DNA from 3 places in the Nonomuraea sp. NPDC052634 genome. Region 3 is predicted to be linked to each of the others. Evidence: riboswitches for the same ligand, from Rfam matches in the RefSeq annotation. Region 3 holds a riboswitch; each other region holds the start of a gene.
The links. Region 3 has a riboswitch for cyclic di-AMP ahead of AB0K67_RS08855 (C40 family peptidase). Riboswitches for the same ligand answer to the same signal wherever they lie in the genome.
Positions count from the first base shown of each region.

Region 1: it holds a riboswitch for cyclic di-AMP, as region 3 does, so the genes downstream of both, AB0K67_RS15070 (C40 family peptidase) here and AB0K67_RS08855 (C40 family peptidase) in region 3, are expected to answer to the same signal.
Region 2: it holds a riboswitch for cyclic di-AMP, as region 3 does, so the genes downstream of both, AB0K67_RS06725 (CHAP domain-containing protein) here and AB0K67_RS08855 (C40 family peptidase) in region 3, are expected to answer to the same signal.

Region 1 covers NZ_JBFATY010000002.1:525,816-532,564, reverse strand. Annotated here, with positions in the region: gene AB0K67_RS15090 (DUF1707 and FHA domain-containing protein) at 1-169, opposite strand, end outside; gene AB0K67_RS15085 (MFS transporter) at 299-1,660, opposite strand; gene AB0K67_RS15080 (hypothetical protein) at 1,876-2,613, opposite strand; gene serA (phosphoglycerate dehydrogenase) at 2,974-4,563, shown strand; gene AB0K67_RS15070 (C40 family peptidase) at 5,234-5,638, opposite strand; cyclic di-AMP (ydaO/yuaA leader) riboswitch at 5,852-5,993, opposite strand; gene AB0K67_RS15065 (3-isopropylmalate dehydrogenase) at 6,093-6,749, shown strand, end outside.
Region 2 covers NZ_JBFATY010000001.1:1,471,770-1,478,518, forward strand. Annotated here, with positions in the region: gene AB0K67_RS06705 (DUF6716 putative glycosyltransferase) at 1-784, opposite strand, end outside; gene AB0K67_RS06710 (hypothetical protein) at 781-1,725, opposite strand; gene AB0K67_RS06715 (aldo/keto reductase) at 1,819-2,640, shown strand; gene AB0K67_RS06720 (Gfo/Idh/MocA family oxidoreductase) at 2,730-3,683, shown strand; cyclic di-AMP (ydaO/yuaA leader) riboswitch at 3,801-3,937, shown strand; gene AB0K67_RS06725 (CHAP domain-containing protein) at 3,950-4,648, shown strand; gene AB0K67_RS06730 (hypothetical protein) at 4,802-5,236, opposite strand; gene AB0K67_RS06735 (hypothetical protein) at 5,350-5,889, shown strand; gene AB0K67_RS06740 (YciI family protein) at 6,020-6,328, opposite strand.
Region 3 covers NZ_JBFATY010000001.1:1,967,470-1,974,218, reverse strand. Annotated here, with positions in the region: gene AB0K67_RS08875 (histidine kinase) at 1-325, shown strand, start outside; gene AB0K67_RS08870 (response regulator transcription factor) at 322-993, shown strand; gene AB0K67_RS08865 (NYN domain-containing protein) at 1,622-2,884, shown strand; gene AB0K67_RS08860 (NlpC/P60 family protein) at 3,029-3,943, shown strand; cyclic di-AMP (ydaO/yuaA leader) riboswitch at 4,857-5,020, shown strand; gene AB0K67_RS08855 (C40 family peptidase) at 5,178-5,621, shown strand; gene AB0K67_RS08850 (hypothetical protein) at 5,695-6,513, shown strand; gene AB0K67_RS08845 (M48 family metallopeptidase) at 6,525-6,749, shown strand, end outside.

The sequences.
Region 1 (6,749 bases), on a different contig from region 3:
CCACGAGTTCATCGAGCTCGTGCCGGTTACGCGCGCGCAGTGCCTGATCGACCCGGCCCACGAAGGTGTCATGGGAGATGCGGCCCTCGACGGCGCGGTGCTTGAGCTCCTCGATCGCACGGTCACGTTCCCCATCTGAGGCGCGAAAAGGCGGATGAGTGGAGCTCATAGAGCGAGTATCGGCCTGAACCTCGGTTGCTGTCCAGAATACGGGGATCGGTTGCAAATGGCCCCAGGACAGGGGCCATCCGGCGCGCCGCCCGCCCCGCTGGGACGTGCCGGAGCCCCGCGGTGACGGTCACTCGGCGGTCGCGGAGGCAGGTACGGCGGGCGGCTTGAGCCGGTACTTCAGCGTCATCAGCACCGAGGCGAAGATGATCAGTGCGGGGATCAGCGTCTGCCCGATGAGGACCGCGCTCAGCGCGCTCTCCGGCTGCTCGACCGGCCGGCTCGGCTCCGACTCGATGAAGCCGCCGATCGACAGCACCACGCCGAAGATCAGCGCGCCGAACGAGCTGACCCCGCTCTCGATGGCGGTCCACAGCCCGGTGAGCACGCCGGCCCGCCGCTTGCCGGACGCCGCCGCGTCCGTCGCGATCACGTCGGCCAGCATCGAGAACTGCAGCAGCTGCAGCCCGGCGTAGCCGATGCCGACCAGCAGGATCCAGCCGTGCGCCCACGGCGAGCCGAACATGGGCGTGGCCAGCGCGGCCATGGTGCCGCCTCCGTACATCAGCGCCGCCAGCACCATCGCGCCGCGCTTGTCGAGGCGCTTGGCGAGGCGCACCCACAGCGGCATGGTCAGCAGGATCGGCCCGACGAGCGCGGCGAACAGCGTCTGCGTGGCCCCGGGGTCGCCCAGCGTGTACGTCGCGAAGTACGGCGCCGCGGCCAGCATCATGCTGACCGCCAGCATCTGCGTGCAGGACAGCACGGTCAGCCACAGGAACGCCGAGTTGCCCTTGATCGCCGCGAACTGCTCGCGCCATCCGCCGCGATCGGGCTCGGGCGCCCCCGTCATGGGCGCGCGTGCGGTGCCGAAGAACGAGGCGAGCATGGCCACGAGCATGATGACCGCGATCGTCAGCCCCATCATGCGGTAGCTGTCCAGCGTGCCGTGCTCGCCCTCGCCGGTGGCGATCGCCGGCGCGAGCACGCCGCTGATCGCGGTGGCCGCGCCGATGAAGACCATCCGCCACTGCAGCAGCGACGTGCGCTCGTGGTAGCTGTGCGTCATCTCGCCGGGCATCGCCTTGTACGGCACCTCGAACAGCGCGTACGCGGTGGCCGTGGCGAGGAAGCAGGCGCCGACGTACAGCGCGGCGGGCACCCCGGACAGCGGGGGACCGGCGAACACCAGGAAGAACGCGGCCGGCATCGTGCACGCGCCGGCGAGCAGCCAGGGCCTGCGCGGCCCCCAGCGCGAGACGGTCCGGTCCGACCAGCGGCCGACCAGCGGGTTGATGATGAAGTCCCAGACCTTCGGCGCGGTCACCACCACGCCGGCCAGCCACGCCGGCACGGCCAGGAAGTTCGTCATGTAGTACAGCAGCAGCAGGCCGGGCACCGTGTTGACGGTGGCGGTGCAGAAGGAGCCGATGCCGTAGCCGAACCGCACGCCCTTCGGGACGGTGGCCTCGCCCGCGCCCGGTGTGATCATTACCTCATTGAATCCGAGCGAGGCCTTGTTGGGGAGGGCCCAGTTTCGCGGTAACGGCCTGAATCAACCGGCCCCGGTCCGGTGGTGAGGGCCCGGTGCGGCGAGGGCGTGGCCGGTCGGCGCGAGCCCGGTCCCAACGGTGAGGGCGCTGCGGTGAGGGAGCTGCGGTGAGGGCGCGGCGGGGGAGGGCCCGGGCGGAACGGACCCTCCGCCGGTCAGTCGTTGACGCTGGCGCAGACGACGTGGGCGCCGATCTCGATCATGCGGCGCTCGCTTCGCGCGTCGGCGACCCTGGCCATCAGGATCGGCGCGCCGGAGGCGGCGAACTGCGGCAGCCGGGCGCGCACGAGGCGGTGCAGGTCGCGTACGACGTCCTCGGCCGCGGACATGTGCACCTTGACGTGCAGCATGATCCCGGTGGCGCCGGAGGCCGTGCGGGCCTCGCTGATCCACACGTGGTGCACGAGCGGGAAGTCGACCAGCAGGTACGCGATCGCCTTGCGCAGCGCGGGCAGGATCGGATGCGTGCACCGCCGGTAGCCCGGGTCCACCTGCTGCATCGGCCCCGACAGATGCGGGCGGGGAGCGGGCACCCACGGCAGCGCGGGCGCTTCGGGCGAGGGAGGAGCCACCTGGGCCAGCGCGGCGCCGCGTGACACGGTGGCCATCGCGCCCGTGGCGTAGGCGGCGGGAGCCGCACCCGACAGCACGGGTGTGGGTCCCGTGCGCGTCGTGGTGATGAAGCGGTGCAGATCCTCGATGGGCACGGCCGCGGCGGCTGGGCCGGCCGCGTCGATCACGATCTCGCGCACCCCGGTGACGCGCTGGATGTCCAGGATGGTGTCGGCGTCGCAGGCCGAAAGGGAATGGCTGCCGCGGTGCCGGGCATAGGTGGCGGGGCTGGTGTAACCCAGCAGCACCCGGTCACCCACTTGCGTGGTCCCGAGGACCACGGAACGATCTGGTCGCACTGCCACCAGGACTCCACCGTCGGCAAGAGCGCCCAGGAGGCGGTGAGGAGTGCCATGCTGGGCGAGCACGTCGGCAAGCGCAGGATTCCCGATGCTCATATGACGCACCATAGGTAGTCGGCCACGGCTTATCAGGCTAACGGCGAATAAATCTCCCGATCAAGACAAAGATGGGAGCCGCGTGGATGACTTTGCCGCCTGGTGGGTACTCAGGTCCGCGTCTCACATCGTGAGTCCCTCGTGAACGCGTTCACAAGCGCCCGATAGACTCTGTGGGACCGCCGGGGGGGATCCGTGGACGTGTCCCTCCCCCAGCCCGCCTTGCCTTAAGGATCCACACCAGTGAACAAGCCCGTCGTTCTGGTCGCAGAGGAGCTGTCCGAGGCCGGTCTCGCCGTTCTCGGCGCCGATTTCGAGGTCCGCCACACCGACGGCGCCGACCGTTCCCAGCTGCTGCCCGCCCTCGCCGACGTTGACGCGCTCATCGTCCGCTCCGCCACTCAGGTCGACGCGGAGGCCATCGCCGCGGCGCCCAAGCTGCGCGTGGTCGCCCGCGCGGGGGTCGGTCTCGACAACGTCGACGTCGAGGCGGCCACCAAGGCCGGTGTCATGGTCGTCAACGCTCCGACCTCCAACATCACCAGCGCCGCCGAGCAGACCATCGCGCTGATCCTGGCCAGCGCGCGCAACACGCCCCAGGCGCACGCCGCGCTGAAGAACGGCGAGTGGAAGCGCTCGAAGTACACCGGTGTCGAGCTGGACGGCAAGACCGTCGGCATCCTCGGTCTCGGCAAGATCGGTCAGCTCGTGGCCCAGCGGCTGGCGCCGTTCGGCGTCGAGCTGATCGCCTACGACCCCTACCTCCCGCCGGCCCGCGCCGCGCAGATGGGCGTCCGGCTCGTCAGCCTCGAAGAGGTGCTCAAGCAGGCTGACTTCATCACCGTCCACCTGCCCAAGTCCAAGGAGACCATCGGGCTCATCGGCGACCGCGAGCTGCACCAGGTCAAGCCCAACGTGCGGATCATCAACGTGGCCCGCGGCGGCATCGTCGACGAGGGTGCGCTCTACGCGGCGATCAAGGAGGGCCGGGTCGCGGGGGCCGGTCTGGACGTCTTCGCCAAGGAGCCGTGCACCGACAGCCCGCTCTTCGAGCTCGACCAGGTCGTCGTCACGCCGCACCTCGGCGCCTCCACCCACGAGGCCCAGGAGAAGGCCGGCACCCAGGTGGCGCGGAGCGTGAAGCTGGCGCTGGCGGGCGAGTTCGTGCCCGACGCGGTCAACGTCCAGGGCGGCGTGGTCGCCGAGGACGTCAAGCCGGGCCTGCCGCTGGCCGAGAAGCTGGGCCGGGTCTTCACCGCGCTGGCCGGCGAGGTGGCCACCAAGCTCGACGTCGAGGTGCGCGGCGAGATCGCCTCCCAGGACGTCCGGGTGATCGAGCTGGCCGCGCTCAAGGGCGTCTTCACCGACGTGGTGGAGGAGCAGGTCACCTACGTCAACGCGCCGCTGCTGGCCAAGGACCGCGGCATCAACGTCGAGCTGGTCACCAGCTCCGAGAGCCCCGACTGGCGCAACGTCGTCACCGTGCGCGGCGTGCTGGCCGACGGCCGCACGGTCTCGGTCTCGGGCACGCTGTCCGGGCCGCGCCAGATCACCAAGATCGTCGAGGTCAACGGCTACGAGATGGAGATCGAGCCGACGGCCCACCTGTGCTTCTTCACCTACACCGACCGCCCCGGCATCGTCGGCGTGGTCGGCCGGCTGCTCGGCGAGCACGGCATCAACATCGCCTCGATGCAGGTGGCCCGCGACGTCAAGGGCGGCAAGGCGCTCATCGCGCTGACCGTCGACTCGGCGATCCCGGCCGACGTGGTCGAGCAGATCGGCGCCGAGATCGGCGCCGAGAGCGGCCGCTCGGTCGACCTGGAGGACTGAGCCTGAGCCCGGCCGGGCGGATGGGCCGGGCCCCCGGTTGATCCGGAGGACTGAGCCTGAGCCCGGCCGGGCGGACGGGGCGGGCCCCCGGTTGATCCGGAGGGCCGCGCCTTTCGGCCGGCCGGCTTGGGGTCAATACCCCTTTGACCTGCGAAGGGCCGTCACCCGTTTCGGGTGGCGGCCCTTTTCCGTCTCAGGATGCGAGATAGTAGGACATCCAAGCTTCATCCTCGGGTACTGTAGCCGGTGATGCGCCAGGTTCTCGTACTCATTACCTGCCGCGGCGGGGCCTGTTAGGGCAGGTCGACATACCCGCCGCGGTGAGCGGCGCATGTGTCGGCCGTTAAGTCCCTTCGCCCGGTCCGCAACCCGGACCACGAGATCAGGCCCGATCGGGCTCGCGACCGGAGCCCGGCTTCCCCCTCTCTTTCAGGAACGCGTCCGCGAAGCGAGATGAGTCACATGTACGAGATGTATGCCTACAACCGTGCCGAGGACCACGAGGACGAGGCCACCGAGGCCGTCCAGATGGCCCTGGACCGGCGCGACAACGGCGGAGCCCCCCAGAGCAGGTGAGTACGAGCGGCCCCGCGCTGGTCGCACGGGGCCGGTCGTCGCCGGAGTGCGGCCGGAGTTCATGGGTGTGGTCCGGTGGTCGCAGGGGTGAGGTTCAGAGGGTGGCGGTGAGCATCGGCGGTGCGGGTTCCTTGCGCCGTTCGAGCACCTTGGCCCACTGGCGGACGCCCTTGGGATCCGGTCTGACCGCGCCGACGAACGCCTGACGGCGCCACTCGGAGAGCTTCTCCTCCTTCACCACGTCGCCTGAACGTGGCGCGTGCACCATGTATCCGGGCTTGGAGATCATGCCCACGTGACCGAGGCCGCTGAAGAAGACCAGGTCACCGGGCTTGAGCTGGTTCCATCCGATCTTTCTTGAGAACGCGTGGTACTGCTCGGCGGCGGTACGCGGCAGGTGGATCCCCGCCTTCCTGTACGCCCTGAGCATCAGCCCGGAGCAGTCGTAGCCGCCGTTGCCGGTGCCGCCCCACACGTACGGGGTGCCGCGCTGGCGCATGGCGAACTTGAGCGCGACCTTCCAGGCGGGCCTAGGCCGGCGCTTCTCCAGGATGCGCTTGACCTGAGGACCGGTGAGGGTGATCGAGCCGGCCGGGCTCGTGTCCGGGCCGGCGGGGTCGCGGCTCTCGCCGGGGTCGGCGAAGGCCGGAGAGGGGAGTGCGATGAGCCCGGCGGCGACGCCTGCCAGGGCGATGGCGATGCGAGACAGGGGTCTGTCCTTCCATGCGGCCGACCGGGTTAGCTGACGGGCTCGGGCCTGGAAGGCAGCCCTACGGCGTGCGCCGATTCGCCCCTGGGGGAGGTTGGGTCCCCGGCTCCACGCAGCTGCTGCGTGGATTAGGCCTGACGGACTCTAACGAAACGGTCAAAAGGTCGCAATACGTCTAAAATCGGACGTCCGGACAGTGAGATGATGTGTTCGTCAGTCGAGACGAGCCGGTAAGGTACCGCCCATGGAGTCGCGTAACATCCGCTTGGCTGTCATCCCCGGTGACGGCATCGGCACCGAGGTCGTCGCAGAAGGACTCAAGGTCCTGGAGGCGGTGGGCACGAAGATCGAGCCCACCCACTATGACCTGGGCGCCGCACGCTATCACCGCACCGGCGAGACGTTGCCCGACTCGGTGCTCCAGGAGCTGCGCGGCTACGACGCCATCCTGCTCGGCGCCGTCGGTGACCCCAGCGTGCCGCCCGGCATCCTGGAGCGCGACCTGCTGCTTCGGCTGCGGTTCGAGTTCGACCACTACGTCAACCTGCGTCCGGTCAAGCTGTTCCCCGGCGTGCGCACCCCGCTGGCCGACACGCCGCCCGAGAACATCGACATGATCGTCGTCCGCGAGGGCACCGAGGGCCTCTACGCCGGCACCGGCGGCGCCATGCGGCGCGGCACCCCGCACGAGATCGCCACCCAGGAGTCGCTCAACACCGCCTACGGCGTCGAGCGCGTGGTGCGCTACGCCTTCGACAAGGCGCAGTCGCGCCCTCGCAAGAAGCTCACGCTCGTCCACAAGACGAACGTCCTCACCTACGCGGGCGACCTGTGGCAGCGTACGGTCAACCGCGTGGCCGCCGAATACCCCGAGGTCAGCGTCGACTACTCCCACATCGAC
Region 2 (6,749 bases), 500 kb from region 3:
CCGCCGTCGAGCTGACCGTGACGAACCCGGCCGCCTGCTCCAGGTGCTCGCGCATCGACCCGGCTGCGAACGCCAGCCGCCCCGGCTCCCCCATCTCCCGCCACAGCCGCTGGTACGGCAGCCGCTCGTTGTGCGTCTGCCGCTCGCCCTCCAGGGCGCGCAGCTTGACCACGACCTCCAGGTCCGGCCGGACGGCGGCCAGCGCGGCCAGCGACCGCAGGATCTGCTCGCGCTGGTCGCGCCGGCGCGGCACCTTGGCCTGGGTGGCGAACACCACCCGGTCGCCGCCGCCGGCGCCCCGCTGGGGCCGCAGGAACGGCAGCCTGGCCAGTCCCACCGCGCCGCCGCCGCCGAGCCTCGCGGCGATCTCGGAGAACTCGGCGACCTCGCGTTCGCTGTGCACCACGAACAGGTCGCAGCCGCTGCGGAACGTCCACGCCTTCTCGGTGGCCGGCACCGAGATGCCGGGCAGCCCGGAGACGAACACCGGGCGCGGCTTCAGCCCGTCGAGCACGTCGGCGACCAGCACGTCCACCACCGGGCCCGTGCAGGCCACGAGGATCGCGTCCGGCCGGGTGCGCTCGGCCAGCCGCCGCACCGACCGCGCCGACAGCACCGGCGGCGCGGGTAGATCGCCCACTGCGGCGGCGATCTGCTCGGGCGAGGGAGCGATCGGCGTGCGCACCACGACCACCTCCGTCGCGCACTCCGATGGCAGATCGCCGAGCAGGCAGGCCGCCCACTTCAGATACGAGTCGGAGTCGGCGACGGCCAGCACTCTCACCCGGGAACTCCTGTCAAATGCGAGCGCAGGGCGGGCGCCGCCCTGCTGGTCCACCAGTCATCGGGAACGTCCACCGGCTCGACGGCGACGCCGCGCGGGCTGAGCAGCACGCGCAGCGACGTGATCGCGGTCGAGGGGAGGCTGAGCACGCGCTGGCCGGCACCGAGGCCGCGCAGCGTCAGCTCGGCGGGCACGCCGGCGTCGTGGACGGTGATCCCGGGGCGCTCCCGGATCAGCGCGACGTCCACGGGGTCCTCGCGGCGGTGCGGGTAGTAGGCCAGGGGCTCGCGCGCGGCCAGGTCGGTCAGCCAGCGCAGGTAGTGGTCGCGGCGGACGAGGCCGTTGCGCACGAGCGCGGTGCCGAGCACCACCGTACGCTCGGCCGGGCACTCGGCGCTCGGCGGCTGGGCGCGCAGCCAGGCGAACTCGTGGTGTACGAGGTGCACGCCGGCGCGGCGTACGGCCTCGGCAAGCGCGTCGTCCACGGGCAGCGCGGTGAAGATCGACACGTCGCTGAGGCGCAGCCGGACGGCCGCGGCCAGGCCGAGTGCCCTGCGCAGCGGCCCCGGCGCTGCGCGGGCGCGCAGCAGCGGCCGGAACGGGCCTCCGGCGAGCAGTTCGAGCAGCCGCAGCGTGGCCAGCCCGTCGTCGACCACCACGACGCGGCCCGGTCTGGACAGCAGCCAGCGCAGCTGCACCTTGCCGGAGAAGGCGTCGCCCACGGCCTGCACGTGGCGCGGCATGCGCTCACGCGGCTCGGCCAGCTCCAGGCCCTCGGGCAGCGCCATGGAGCGCAGCTCGCGCCTGGTCGCCTTGAGCGGGCGCAGGCCGGCGCGCGGCACGATGGCGGTGGCCGGGCCGAGCAGCCCGGCATGGTGGGCCTCGACGGCGCACAGCATCTGGAGCGGGGACTCCACCCAGGCCGACGCCTGTTCGACCACTCCTGCCCTCCCGGGTGATGGGCCGTTCACGACCGCTTCAAGCTAGCCCCACCGCCTTAAGCCGCCAGAAACGCGACGTGAACAATGGAGGGTATGAACTCGCTCATGCTCAACACGGACGGCGTGCAGATCCCGCAGCTCGGGTACGGCGTCTGGCAGGTACCGGCCGAAGAGGCCGAGCAGGCGGTCCTGACCGCGCTCAAGGCCGGCTACCGGCACATCGACACCGCCGCCGCCTACGGCAACGAGGAGGGCGTGGGACGCGCGGTGCGCGCCAGCGGGCTGCCCCGCGAGAAGGTGTTCGTGACCACGAAGCTGGCCAACGGCCAGCACCACCGCGCCGAGGCCGCCTTCGAGGAGTCGCTGGCCCGGCTCGGCCTCGACTACGTCGACCTTTACCTCATTCACTGGCCGATGCCCCAGCACGACAAGTACGTGCAGGCGTGGAAGGCCATGGAGAGGATCTACCGGGACGGCCGGGCCAAGGCCATCGGCGTGTCCAACTTCACGGTCGAGACGCTCACCCGGCTCATGAACGAGGCCGACATCGTCCCCTCGATCAACCAGATCGAGCTTCACCCGTACTTCCAGCAGCGCCAGATGCGGGAGTTCCACGAGGCCAACGGCATACTCACCGAGGCGTGGAGCCCGCTCGGCCAGGGCAGGGGGCTGCTCGACGACCCGGCGCTGCGGGTGCTGGCCGACAAGCACTGTAAGACGCCCGCGCAGATCGTGCTGCGCTGGCACCTCCAGATCGGCAACGTGGTGATCCCGAAGTCGATCACGCCGGCCAGGATCGCCGAGAACATCGACGTCTTCGACTTCTTCCTCGACGACGAGGACCTCGCGGCCATCAGTGCGATGAGCAGGGGGCAGCGACTCGGGCCCGACCCCGGCACATTCCACGGGGTGTGAATGTGACGGATGTGACTACCGGACATTTCTGATATTTCCGGCACCACCCGCCATTTAAGCGTTTTTACCTTCCGTATACGATCGCCGGCGTGCGAGATTTCACTTGGGGAATAGCCGCCACCGGCGGCATCGCCCGTACCGTGGGCAAGGTGATCGTGGCGGAACCCGGCATGCGGGTGGCCGCCGTCGGATCGAGAAGCCTGGACAGGGCGCAGGCCCTGGCGGCGGAGCTGGGCGCCGAGTCGGCGTACGGCTCCTACGAACAGCTGTGCGCGGACCCGGCGGTGGACGCCGTCTACGTCGCCACCCCGCACGCCCAGCACCTGCAGGTGGCCGAGGCCGCCATCGCGGCGGGCAAGGCGGTGCTGTGCGAGAAACCGCTGGCCGCGACCGTGGACGACGCCGAGAAGATGGTGCGCCTGGCCCGCGAGGCGGGGGTCTTCCTGATGGAAGCGATGTGGATGCGCTTCAACCCGCTCATCCAGCTGATCAAGGACGACCCGCGCTTCGGCGAGATCCGGTCGGTGCAGGCCAGCTTCGGCTTCGCCCACCCGTACGACCCCGCGCACCGGCTGTGGGCGCCGGAGCTGGGCGGCGGAGCCCTGCTCGATCTGGGGATCTACCCGTTCGGGCTGGCCCAGCTCCTGCTCGGCATGCCCACCGGCCTGCACGTCACCGGTAAGCTCGCCCCGAACGGCGTTGACGCGGAGGCGGCCGGCGTCTTGCTCTACCCCGGCGGCAAGCACGCTCTCGTGGCGACCTCATTGCTCGGGAATTACCCGAACCAGGCCAGCGTTGTGGGTACTCAGATGCGCGCGGACATCCAGGCGCCGTTCTGGGCACCGCAGCGGATCGTGCTCTCCGGGCCGTCGATGGAGCCGGAGGAGCACGTACTCAATCCGGCGGACAACGGTTACGCCGGAGAGCTCCGCGAAGTCCGCGCCGCCACGGCCGAAGGCAGGACCGAATCCTCGATCATGCCTCTTGACGAATCCCTTGCCATGATGGGGCTTCTGGCCGAGGCTCGCAGTCAGCTCGGCTGACTTTACTTTTATGGATTTGTAATCCTCTTGCCTCGTGTATTACCTTATGGGGCATCTTAAGGCATACGTCCGGTTTGTCCGGCTATGTCAGACCATCGCACGAAAGATCACAGGTTTGTCCTGTGACCGCTGAATCCGCCACGTGCGGAACCGGGGACCCACGTCCTTTGGGGTGAATCGGCACTTCGGTGCCGTAGGGCAGCTTCCACGCCCGAACCCGTCAGCTAACCCGGTAAGCGGCATGGAAGCAAGGAGTAATCCCCTCGATGGCCAAGCACCGTCTTACCGCTGTCTCGAAGAACACCATTGCCCGCGCCGTGCTCGGCGCCGGCGTCCTGGCCTCGGCCCTCGGCGTCCCCACCGCGGCCCACGCCGACACCTCGATCGCCGTCGCCGCGGCCACCGCCGCGAAGCACCCGGACACCGCCCGCTCCGCCCACAAGGCGGGCGAGCGGGACGAGACGAAGATCAACGTCACCGCCGACCAGGTGCTCGCGGTCGCCAGGTCACAGATCGGCACCTCCGAGAACGCCAAGGGCGGCGGCACCCCGTACCAGCAGTGGTACGCCAACTCCCAGCGCGCGGCCGAGACCGTCGCCCGCGACGGCGGCAGCCGTACCGCTTACCTGAACGCCGCCTGGTGCTCGATGTTCGTCTCCTGGGTCGGCGAGAAGACCGGCGCCCGCCCGCAGGTCGGCTGGGACGCCTGGACCGTCGCCCACGCCAAGTGGTTCGCCGCCAACAAGCGCTTCGGCCACGAGGCCAAGCCCGGCGCCGTGGTGTTCTTCTCCTGGAAGGGCGGCAAGGCGCTGAAGGACATCCAGCACGTCGGCTTCGTCGTCAAGGACAACCGCGACGGCACCATCACCACCATCGAGGGCAACACCGGCAACGGCAAGGTCGAGGAGCGGGTCCGGCCCAAGTCGCAGGTCGTCGGCTACGGCTACCCCGAGTACGCCTCCTGACGCACTCCCACCGGCGGGTGCTCCCACCTTCTTCGTGACGGCAGAACGCGTGCCCCATCACCGGGGTGCGCGTTTCGTCATGCAGGGCTCTCGAACGCCCGGCGCTGGACGGCGTCAAGCTCGGCGTAGAGCCCCGGGACCGCGACGAGGTCGTCATGCGTGCCGCACTGCACGATCCGGCCGCCGTCGAGTACGACGATGAGGTCCGCCATCCGCACCGTCGGGAAGCGGTGGGTGATCAGCAGCGTGACGGCTCCTGGATGGCACTTCGCCGCCTCGGCGTACCGGGCGAAGACCGCGCTCTCGGACGGGGCGTCCAGCGCGGCGGTCGGCGACCGCGGACGTGGCCGTCTCCGACAAGCTCAGCTCCAGGCGGGCGGTCTCGGCGGTCTGCTCAGTGGCGGCGTCGATGCGTGCGGCGGCGCGGCCGCGTACCAGCAGCGAGGGCAGCACGGCCGCTCCGAGCAGCAGCGGAAGCAGCGGATGCACGGCGGCGAGCAGCGCCACGCCCAGCCCGATCCGCACGGCGTGCTCGGCCACCAGGGCGAGCGCCCACACCGCGAAGTACAGGTCCCTGCTCTCCCGCAATCAATCCAATGTGATCACATCGGTGTGCTACACCCGGGACGGCGACCCGGCACGGTTGGGCCGGTCAATCCGGTGTGATCACATTGGACATCACCTGGGCTTACGATGCTTCGGTGATCCATGGTGAGCGGCCGTCGCACGACGAGCTGGTGTCGATGCTGGGAGTGCCCATCACGGTCGAGGACGCCCGCGCCCGCTGGGGCGGGCTCATCGAGGAGGCGAAGAGCGGCCGGACCGTCATGATCATCCGCGAGCGCTGGGAGTGGGCCGCGCTCGTGCCGCTGTCCAAGGTGGGCGGGGTGCTGACCGGCCTGCCGCTCGTGGGGCTGTCCACCGCGCGGTCCAAGCTGGGCGACCTCGTCCGCCAGGTCGCCGACCCGTACAGCGAGCCGGTGGTGCTCGGACGGCACCGCAAGCCCGTCGCCGGCCTGGTCGGCGCGCACGTCCTGCTCGGCAAGGAGGGCCCCGAACGCCCGTCCGCCGCCGACGCGCTGCTGGTCGGCGGCCACACGATCACGCTCACCCACAACCCGGCCGAAGGGCTGGTGCTGGCCGTCGCCCGCGACCGCGACGGCAGGGAGGTCTCCGCCGGTGCGGGTCACAACGCCCGCGAGGCGCTGCGGGACCTCTCCGAGCCTCCGCCGTGGCCGTGACGGGGCCGTCCACCGGGAAAGGCCGCCCGGTACGGCCGGCTCATCGGCCGCGGGCCGGCCGCGCCGCGGCAGGCGGAGGCCGCCCGGCCGCCGGACGGCGCTTCACCTGAGACCTCGGCGGACCACCGTCTCAGCCGACGGCCCGCGCTCCGAGCATCTCGGCGAGCACCGGGTGCGCCCGCCCCACGTCGATCGTGGTGATCGTGTACGCGGCCACCCCGGCCACCACGAACGGGTCCTCCGCCGCGATCCGTTCGGCCTCCTCGCGATCGACCCCGCACACCACGATCGCCCCGCCCACGGACGTGGGCACCGTCTGCCCGGAGGCCAGGAACACGCCCGCGCGATGGTGCCGCTCCAGGAATGCGACGTGGGCGGCGACGTACGGCCCGGCCGCCTCCTCCGAGCCCGTGTAACGCAGCAACAGCAGATGCAACATCTCACTCCCCTGCTCATCAGTGCCGCCCCATGATGGCACCCACCCCGCACGGACTCCGGTGAGCTGTCCCTTCCCAGCGCCTTTACGTTGTAGATTTCTGAGAACGGAACGCCGTACAGCCGCGACACGGTGCGCTGCTCGGCGGCGAGATCCGCCCACCCGCTCGACGCGGCCCCCCTTCGCCGGCACACGCCGGCCTTCGCGCTCATCCGCCCGCCGAGCCCCAGCTCAGCAGCTTCGGCAGGGACGGATGGAAGGCGCACAGGCGGAGCCTCGCCGAAAACGCGGCTCACCCCCGCGGCGGGCGACACCCAGCCTCGCCGCAACTCGGTCGCCCACGCGGCGGCACAGAGGCAGAGCGCAGGGCCGGTGGGAGCGATGAACACTCCCACGCCGCCCGAGCGCGCCTCGAGCGGCCATC
Region 3 (6,749 bases):
CGGAGTGCCCGAGGGGCAGGGCCGCAACCTCTACCGCATCGTCCAGGAGGCGCTGACCAACGCGCGCAAGCACGCGGGCGACGTCCCGGTGACCGTCACCGTCGGCGGGGAGCGCGGCAAGGAGCTGACGGCGGAGGTGCGCAACCCGCTGGCGGCGCGCCACGGCGCCCGCCTGCCCGGCGCGGGCGCCGGGCTCATCGGACTGACCGAGCGTGCCGAGCTGGCGGGCGGCCGGCTCGAGCACGGCCCGACGCCGGAAGGAGAGTTCGTGGTACGCGCCTGGCTGCCGTGGCCGGTGGAGGCGACCAGGGAGGAGATCTCATGACCACACCCGCCGACGGCGGTCCCATCACGGTGCTCATCGTCGACGACGACCCGATGGTGCGCGCCGGGCTGACGATGATCCTCGGCGGCGCCGGCGACATCAAGGTGGTGGGGGAGGCGGCCGACGGCTCGGAGGTGCCGCCGCTGGTCGCCGAGCACCGGCCGCGCGTGGTGCTGATGGACATCCGCATGCCGGGCGTCGACGGGCTGACCGCCACCGAGGCGCTGCGCCGCACGTCCGCGCCGCCCGAGGTGGTGGTGCTGACCACGTTCCACGCCGACGCGCAGGTGCTGCGGGCGCTGCGGGCGGGCGCGGCCGGGTTCCTGCTCAAGGACATCGCGCCCGCCGACCTGGTGGCGGCCATCAGGAAGGTCGCGGCGGGCGAGCCCATCCTGTCGCCCGCGGTGACCCGCCAGCTCATCAGCCACGTCTCCGACGGCGGGGCGGACGAGCGCACCGCGCGGGCCAGGAAGCTGCTCGCGCGGCTCAGCGAGCGCGAGCTGGAGGTCGCCAGGGCCGTCGGGCAGGGGAAGTCGAACGCCGAGATCGGGCGCGAGCTGTACATGAGCGTGCCCACGGTCAAGGCGCACGTCTCACGCATCCTCACCAAGCTCGACCTCAACAACCGCGTCCAGGTGGCGCTGCTCGTCTACGACGCGGGTTCGTAGCGGGCTCACGGCAGGTGCGGCGGACGCCGGCGCGGCGCATGAAGCCCGGCTCGCCGGGGGTGAAGACCGTGCGGTGCAGGGCCGCCCTCAGCGGCGCCGGATCCGGCTCGAACCAGAGCGCCCGTGGTGCTGGGATCCCAGCTTTTTCGCGCACCAGGCGCATCAGCCCGCACCGTGTGCGCAGGTCGTCGTCCGGAAAGCCCGGAACCGCCTGCGGCGCAGGTGCCAGGCGGGCCGCACGGCGGGTGTCGCGGCCGTCCCGACCGGCGGTGGAGAGAAGGGTCTCGCTGGACAGGCCGTTCTCCGACGGCCTGGTGAGCTCCGAGACCGGCGCGTCCGCGCCGGCCTTCTTCGGGAGCCGGGCGTTGGCGCGTTTCCGCAGTTCGGCCAGGTCGCGGGTGGAGGTACGAAGCCGCCCGGCGACGACGGACCTCCCGGGCGGACACGGGGCCCATGACGGTCATAAAGCGCCTAGCGAGCGCTTGTCCACCTTGGGGCGGCCGTTACGGTCAGGTACGCGACGGCCGTACCCTTGTCTGAAAGGGCATGTCACGAAGGGACAAGTGGGATGAGTTCAGCGGGTGAAGGCCTGTCTCGCCCGCTTCCCGAGCAGGTGAGGCTCAACGTCGTGGACCTGGCCTCTCAGGTCCTCGGCTCGATGCCGCCTGCCGCCATCCCGCCACCCCTGCGTGGCATCGCCAAATTCGATCCCCGTAAGCGTGCGAAACTCGGCAGCGCGCCCATCGCGGCACAGCTCGAAAACGACAAGAAGTTCCGCGAGCTGGTCGCCGAGTCCGTCGCCGCCGGCTGGCCGGAGCTCGTCGCCGCGCTGGCCGAGGGCAACGTGCCACCGGCGGCCGATCCCGTCCTGGTGGCGGCGGCAGCCTACCTGACCCGGCCGCCCGGTTGGGCGGAAATGATCGAAATCGCCCGAGCCGACCTCGAACGTTCGGCCGTGGCGGCGGAGGACTCCGAGCGCGAGGAGGCGGTCGCCCGCCTGCGCGAGCAACTCGCCGCGCAGAAGAGCGCCGCGAAGGAGGAGGCCGACCGGCTGCGCGAGCAGCTCAAGGCGGCCCGCGCGGAGAACTCCGACCTGCGCCGCAAGCTCCACGACGCCCGCGAGCGCGCCAAGGCGGCCACCCGGCGGGCCGAGGAGATGGAGCGGGCGGCCGAGGAGGCCAGAGCGGCTGCCTCCCACGCCGGCAGCGGCGCCGAGGCCGAGCTGCGGCGGCTGCGCGAGCGCCTCGCCGACGTGGAGAAGCAGCTCGAAGCATCGCGCCGGGCCGCACGCGAGGGCAGGAGCATCGAGGACGCCCGCATTCGCGTGCTGCTCGACGCGCTCCAGGACGCCTCCGCCGGGCTGCGCCGCGAGCTGGCGCTGCCGACCACGATCAGCCGGCCCGCCGACTCGGTCGCCGCGATCACCGGCGAGCGCCCCAGCGTGCGCGGCGTGCCCGCGCGCGCCCTGGCCGACGACGACCCGCAGCTGCTCGACCAGCTCCTCGCGCTGCCGCAGATCCACCTCATCATCGACGGCTACAACGTCACCAAGACCGGCTACGGCACCCTCACCCTCGCCGACCAGCGCACCCGCCTGATGAACGCGCTCGGCGGCCTCGTCGCCCAGACCAGGGTCGAGGTGACGGTGGTCTTCGACGGGGCCGAGCTCAACGCGCCGGTGCAGGTGGTGGCGCCCCGGGGGGTGCGCGTGCTGTTCAGCGCGCCGGGGGAGATCGCCGACGACCTGATCCGCCAGCTCGTACGCGCCGAGCCGCCCGGCCGGGCCATCGCCGTGGTCTCCTCCGATCGGGAGGTCGCCGACTCCGTACGGCGGATGGGTGCGAGACCCGTTCCGTCGGGATTGCTGCTGCGCCGGCTTAGCCGCGCATAATTACGAATTGGTGCGTTTAGCCTTACCTCACGCGCCACTTCTGTACTATTTCGCCCCAGATTAAGATCCCTGGGAGGCGATACAGTGAGGTGTGGCCGGGTGCCGATGGCCGCGGGTCTCGCGTTCGGACTGATGCTGACTCCGATGGGAGCGGCCCTCGCTGATCCCAAACCCACGATCGCCCAGGCGAAGGCCAAGCTGGAGAAGCTCAACGACAGGGCGGACAAGGTCGTCGACCGCTACAACACCGCCACCGAGCGCTACAAGAAGGCCAAGAGCACCTACACCAAGCTCGACACGAGCTACAAGCGCAAGCTGGCCACCGTCGCCGACCTCCGCACTCAGGTGGTCGGCATGGCCGTCGACAGTTACAAGCTGGGCGAGGACCTCACGTCCTGGCCTGGAATCTTCGGCTCCAACGACCCGCAGGGCAGGTTGGCCGGCCTCGCCGTGGCCGGGCAGCTCGCCCAGGAACGGCTGCAGAAGCTGGCGGCCTTCGACCGGGAGAACCGGGGCCTGAAGATCGAGCGTGACAAGGCGCAGAAGGCGCTCAAGGAGGCCGACAAGGAGCGCGACGCCGTCCAGAAGGAGCGCGCGGAGGTGCTCAAGCTCATCGCGCAGCAGAAGAAGCTGCTCGACAGGCTGGGCGCCTACAACCCGGGCAACCCGAACAGCACCGGGCTCAAGTACACCGGGCCCGCCTCGGGAAGCGCCGCGGCGGTGCTGCGGTTCGCGTACGCGCAGATCGGCAAGCCGTACGTGTTCGGCGGCACCGGTCCAGGCGGGTACGACTGCTCGGGGCTCACTCAGGCGGCGTGGGCGGCCGCGGGCGTGCGGCTACCGCGGACGACCTGGCAGCAGTGGGCGTGGGGCGCGAACCGGCGGGTGTCGCTCGACGACCTCCAGCCCGGTGACCTCATCTTCAGCGAGGGTTTGGGGCACGTCAGTATTTATGCGGGCAACGGGCAAATCGTCCACGCGCCGCAGACGGGTGACGTCGTCAAGGTGGTCAAGCTTTCCGCGTACGGCCGCCGCCTCGTCGGCGCGATCCGCCCGTAAGGCTGACGTGGCGGGGTGACCCGCCTGGTTGCACCCGTTTCTCAAGGGCCGGCCCGCTCGTACGAAGGTCTGCGACGTAGCGCGCAGCCTCTATGAGCGGGCCGGCCGCTTTTGTCAGCGCTCCTCCAAGGCCATCGCCCGCCCATTCGGCCGCTCCGCGGGGCGGGGAACCGGCTTCGGCCGGTCTGCGGGGTTCGGCCGGTCCGGTGGGGTGGGGAACCGGCTTCGGCCGGTCCGGTGGGGTGGTGAACCGGCTTCGGCCGATCCGGTGGGGTGCGATCCAGCCGAGTGGCAGGGGGATCTCGGGCTTGGTGACGAGGCCGGTCCGGCGGGGCGGGGAACCGGCCCGAAAGCCTGCCATCCGGCCGTTTTCGATCGGTCACCATGTGGAGCCGCTATTCCTTTTAGTCGCCGTTCTTCGATGTGTGAATCGCGTCGCTCTCCTTCTACTACGCCACTTCGTAGGGAGCGTGGTGGCGACGGACTTGATCAGTGGCCACGGGCGTGATCTTGCTGCTAGGGCCTGTCGGAAATCGGGGAAATTCGGAAGTTACGTCTGTCACAACAACCGTTCGCCCAGGCCGGAGATCGCGCGGGAACGATGTTCACGTTTGTGACCAAGGTGACAGTTGTGGCGGATGGGACCTTACACAGCAGCGGGAAAAGAATTGTGAGTGAGGTCACATTTTGGTCACGGCGCCTGGGTCCCAGCAGCGGTTCTGAGTCTGACAAATACCCCTATCTGATCTTTACAGCGTTACTCGGGCTTTGCCGATTCGTGACCGTTCGGCGTAACTTCTGGCGTCGCGGCGGACAAGCCATGTCGTCGCGAACCGATCATCGGTCCCTCCCGATGTGAGACAGATACATATCCGCCGGTCGGCCCCGACATCCCCATCGCACTCATCGATCGGGGCGCGACCTGCCGAATCCGTGCAGACAGGAGGCACGGAGCCGGGGACCCAGCGATCCCACGTCCCCAAGGGATCAGGGGTGAATCGGCGCGCCATCGCGCCGTAGGGCGACTTCCACGCCCGAATCCGTCAGCTAACCCGGTAGGCGTTCGTGGAAGACCCAAGGAGAAATCCTGTCTGAATCCCTGCAGAACCCCCGCCTGTCCCGCCTTGCCCTGAGTGGTGTCGCACTCACGTTGACTGTGACAGCCGGAGGTATGGTCCTCCATGCCCCCGAGGCTCAGGCGGCGACGACCCGCGAAGCCAGTGCGGCGGCCGGAATGACGGTGAAGGCGGCCACCACCGCCCGCACCGCCATCTCGGCCAAGGCCCGCAAGAGGGCCGCCAGAGCCGCCCTGCAGAGGGCGAGGGCCAGCAAGGCCGTCGCCGTGGCCAAGAAGCAGATCGGTGACCCGTACCGTTACGGAGCCACCGGACCTGGTTCGTTCGACTGCTCCGGTCTCGTCCAATACGCCTGGAGGAAGGCCGGCGTCAAGCTCCCGCGCGTGGCGAGCAGCCAGTTCGCCCGCGTCAGGAAGAAGGTCTCCTGGCGCAACCTGCAGCCTGGTGACCTGATGTTCTTCAACGGGCTCGGCCATGTGGGCATGTACGTCGGCAAAGGCAGAATGATCCATTCACCTCGGACGGGTGAACGGGTACGCATCGACAAGCTGAGCGGATGGCGTAAGGCGTCCTTCGTCGGCGCCGTCCGTCCCGGCGCGTGAAGAAGCCCCGTGCGGATCCTCCCCGATCCGGACGGGGCTCTCGCGTGTCAGGGGACCACCTACCATCGGGGCTGTGCCTGAGCAGGTGAGCCGACGTGCCCTGGCGGCCGGGCTGGTGCTCGCCGCCGCCTCGCTCGCGTCGGCCGCCGCCCCGCTGCCCGGCGCGCCGATCCTGCCCCAGCCGGTACGCGACCTGTGGCCGGGCCCGCACATCGTGCGCCGCGGCACATGGTCCACGGTCGTGGGCCACGACGCCACGGGGCTCGGCGAGCTGGCGCGCAGGGCCGACACGGCGAGCCGAAGGGTCTCGGCGGTGCTCGCCCGCCCCGTACGCCCCCTGATCGTCGTACCGGCCGATGCCCGCGAGGCCGCCGCGCTGGCCCGGGTGGGCGGCGTGGACGGGCTCGCAGCGGTCGCCGACGGCGAACGGGTGATCGTCGTGCCCGAGTCGTTCGCCAGGCTCAACCCTTCGGGCAGGGACGTCGTCCTCGCCCACGAGCTCACCCATGTCGTCGCCGGCACCGGCGGCCTGCCCGTCTGGCTGTACGAGGGCTTCGCCGACTACGTCGCCTACCGCGACGCCGGGCTGCCCGTGACGACGGCCGCCGCCGAGCTGGCCGCCGAGGTACGGGCCGGCCGCCTCCCGACCGTTCTGCCCGGACCTGCGGCTTTCGCGGCGAACGGCGGCGACCCTGCCGCGCTCGCGCGGGCGTACCAGGAGGCCTGGCTGGCGTGTCGCTTCCTCGCTGACCGGTTCGGTGAGGGGACCCTGGTGAGGCTCTACCGTGCGGCCCGCGTACGCGGGACCGATCGGGCACTCGCCGCGCTCGGGCTCTCCGTCGCGACGCTGACCGCGCGGTGGCGCGCGTACGTGCGGGATCAGCTCGTGTGAAGGGGAGGCAGATGAGCGAACGACAAGACCCGGACGACCGGGAGACGGACCGCCAGGAGAAGACCCAGGGGGCGAAGGACGGCGCTCGCGCGGCGGAGGAGGCGCTGGCCACGGTGGGCGCCGCCCACCCGCCGGGCGCGCCCGCCGCGAGCGGCGCCCAGGACGCGGAGGCCGCGGGCAGCGGCACGCGGGCCCAGGACGCGGAGGCCGCAGGAAGCGGCGCACAGACGAACACG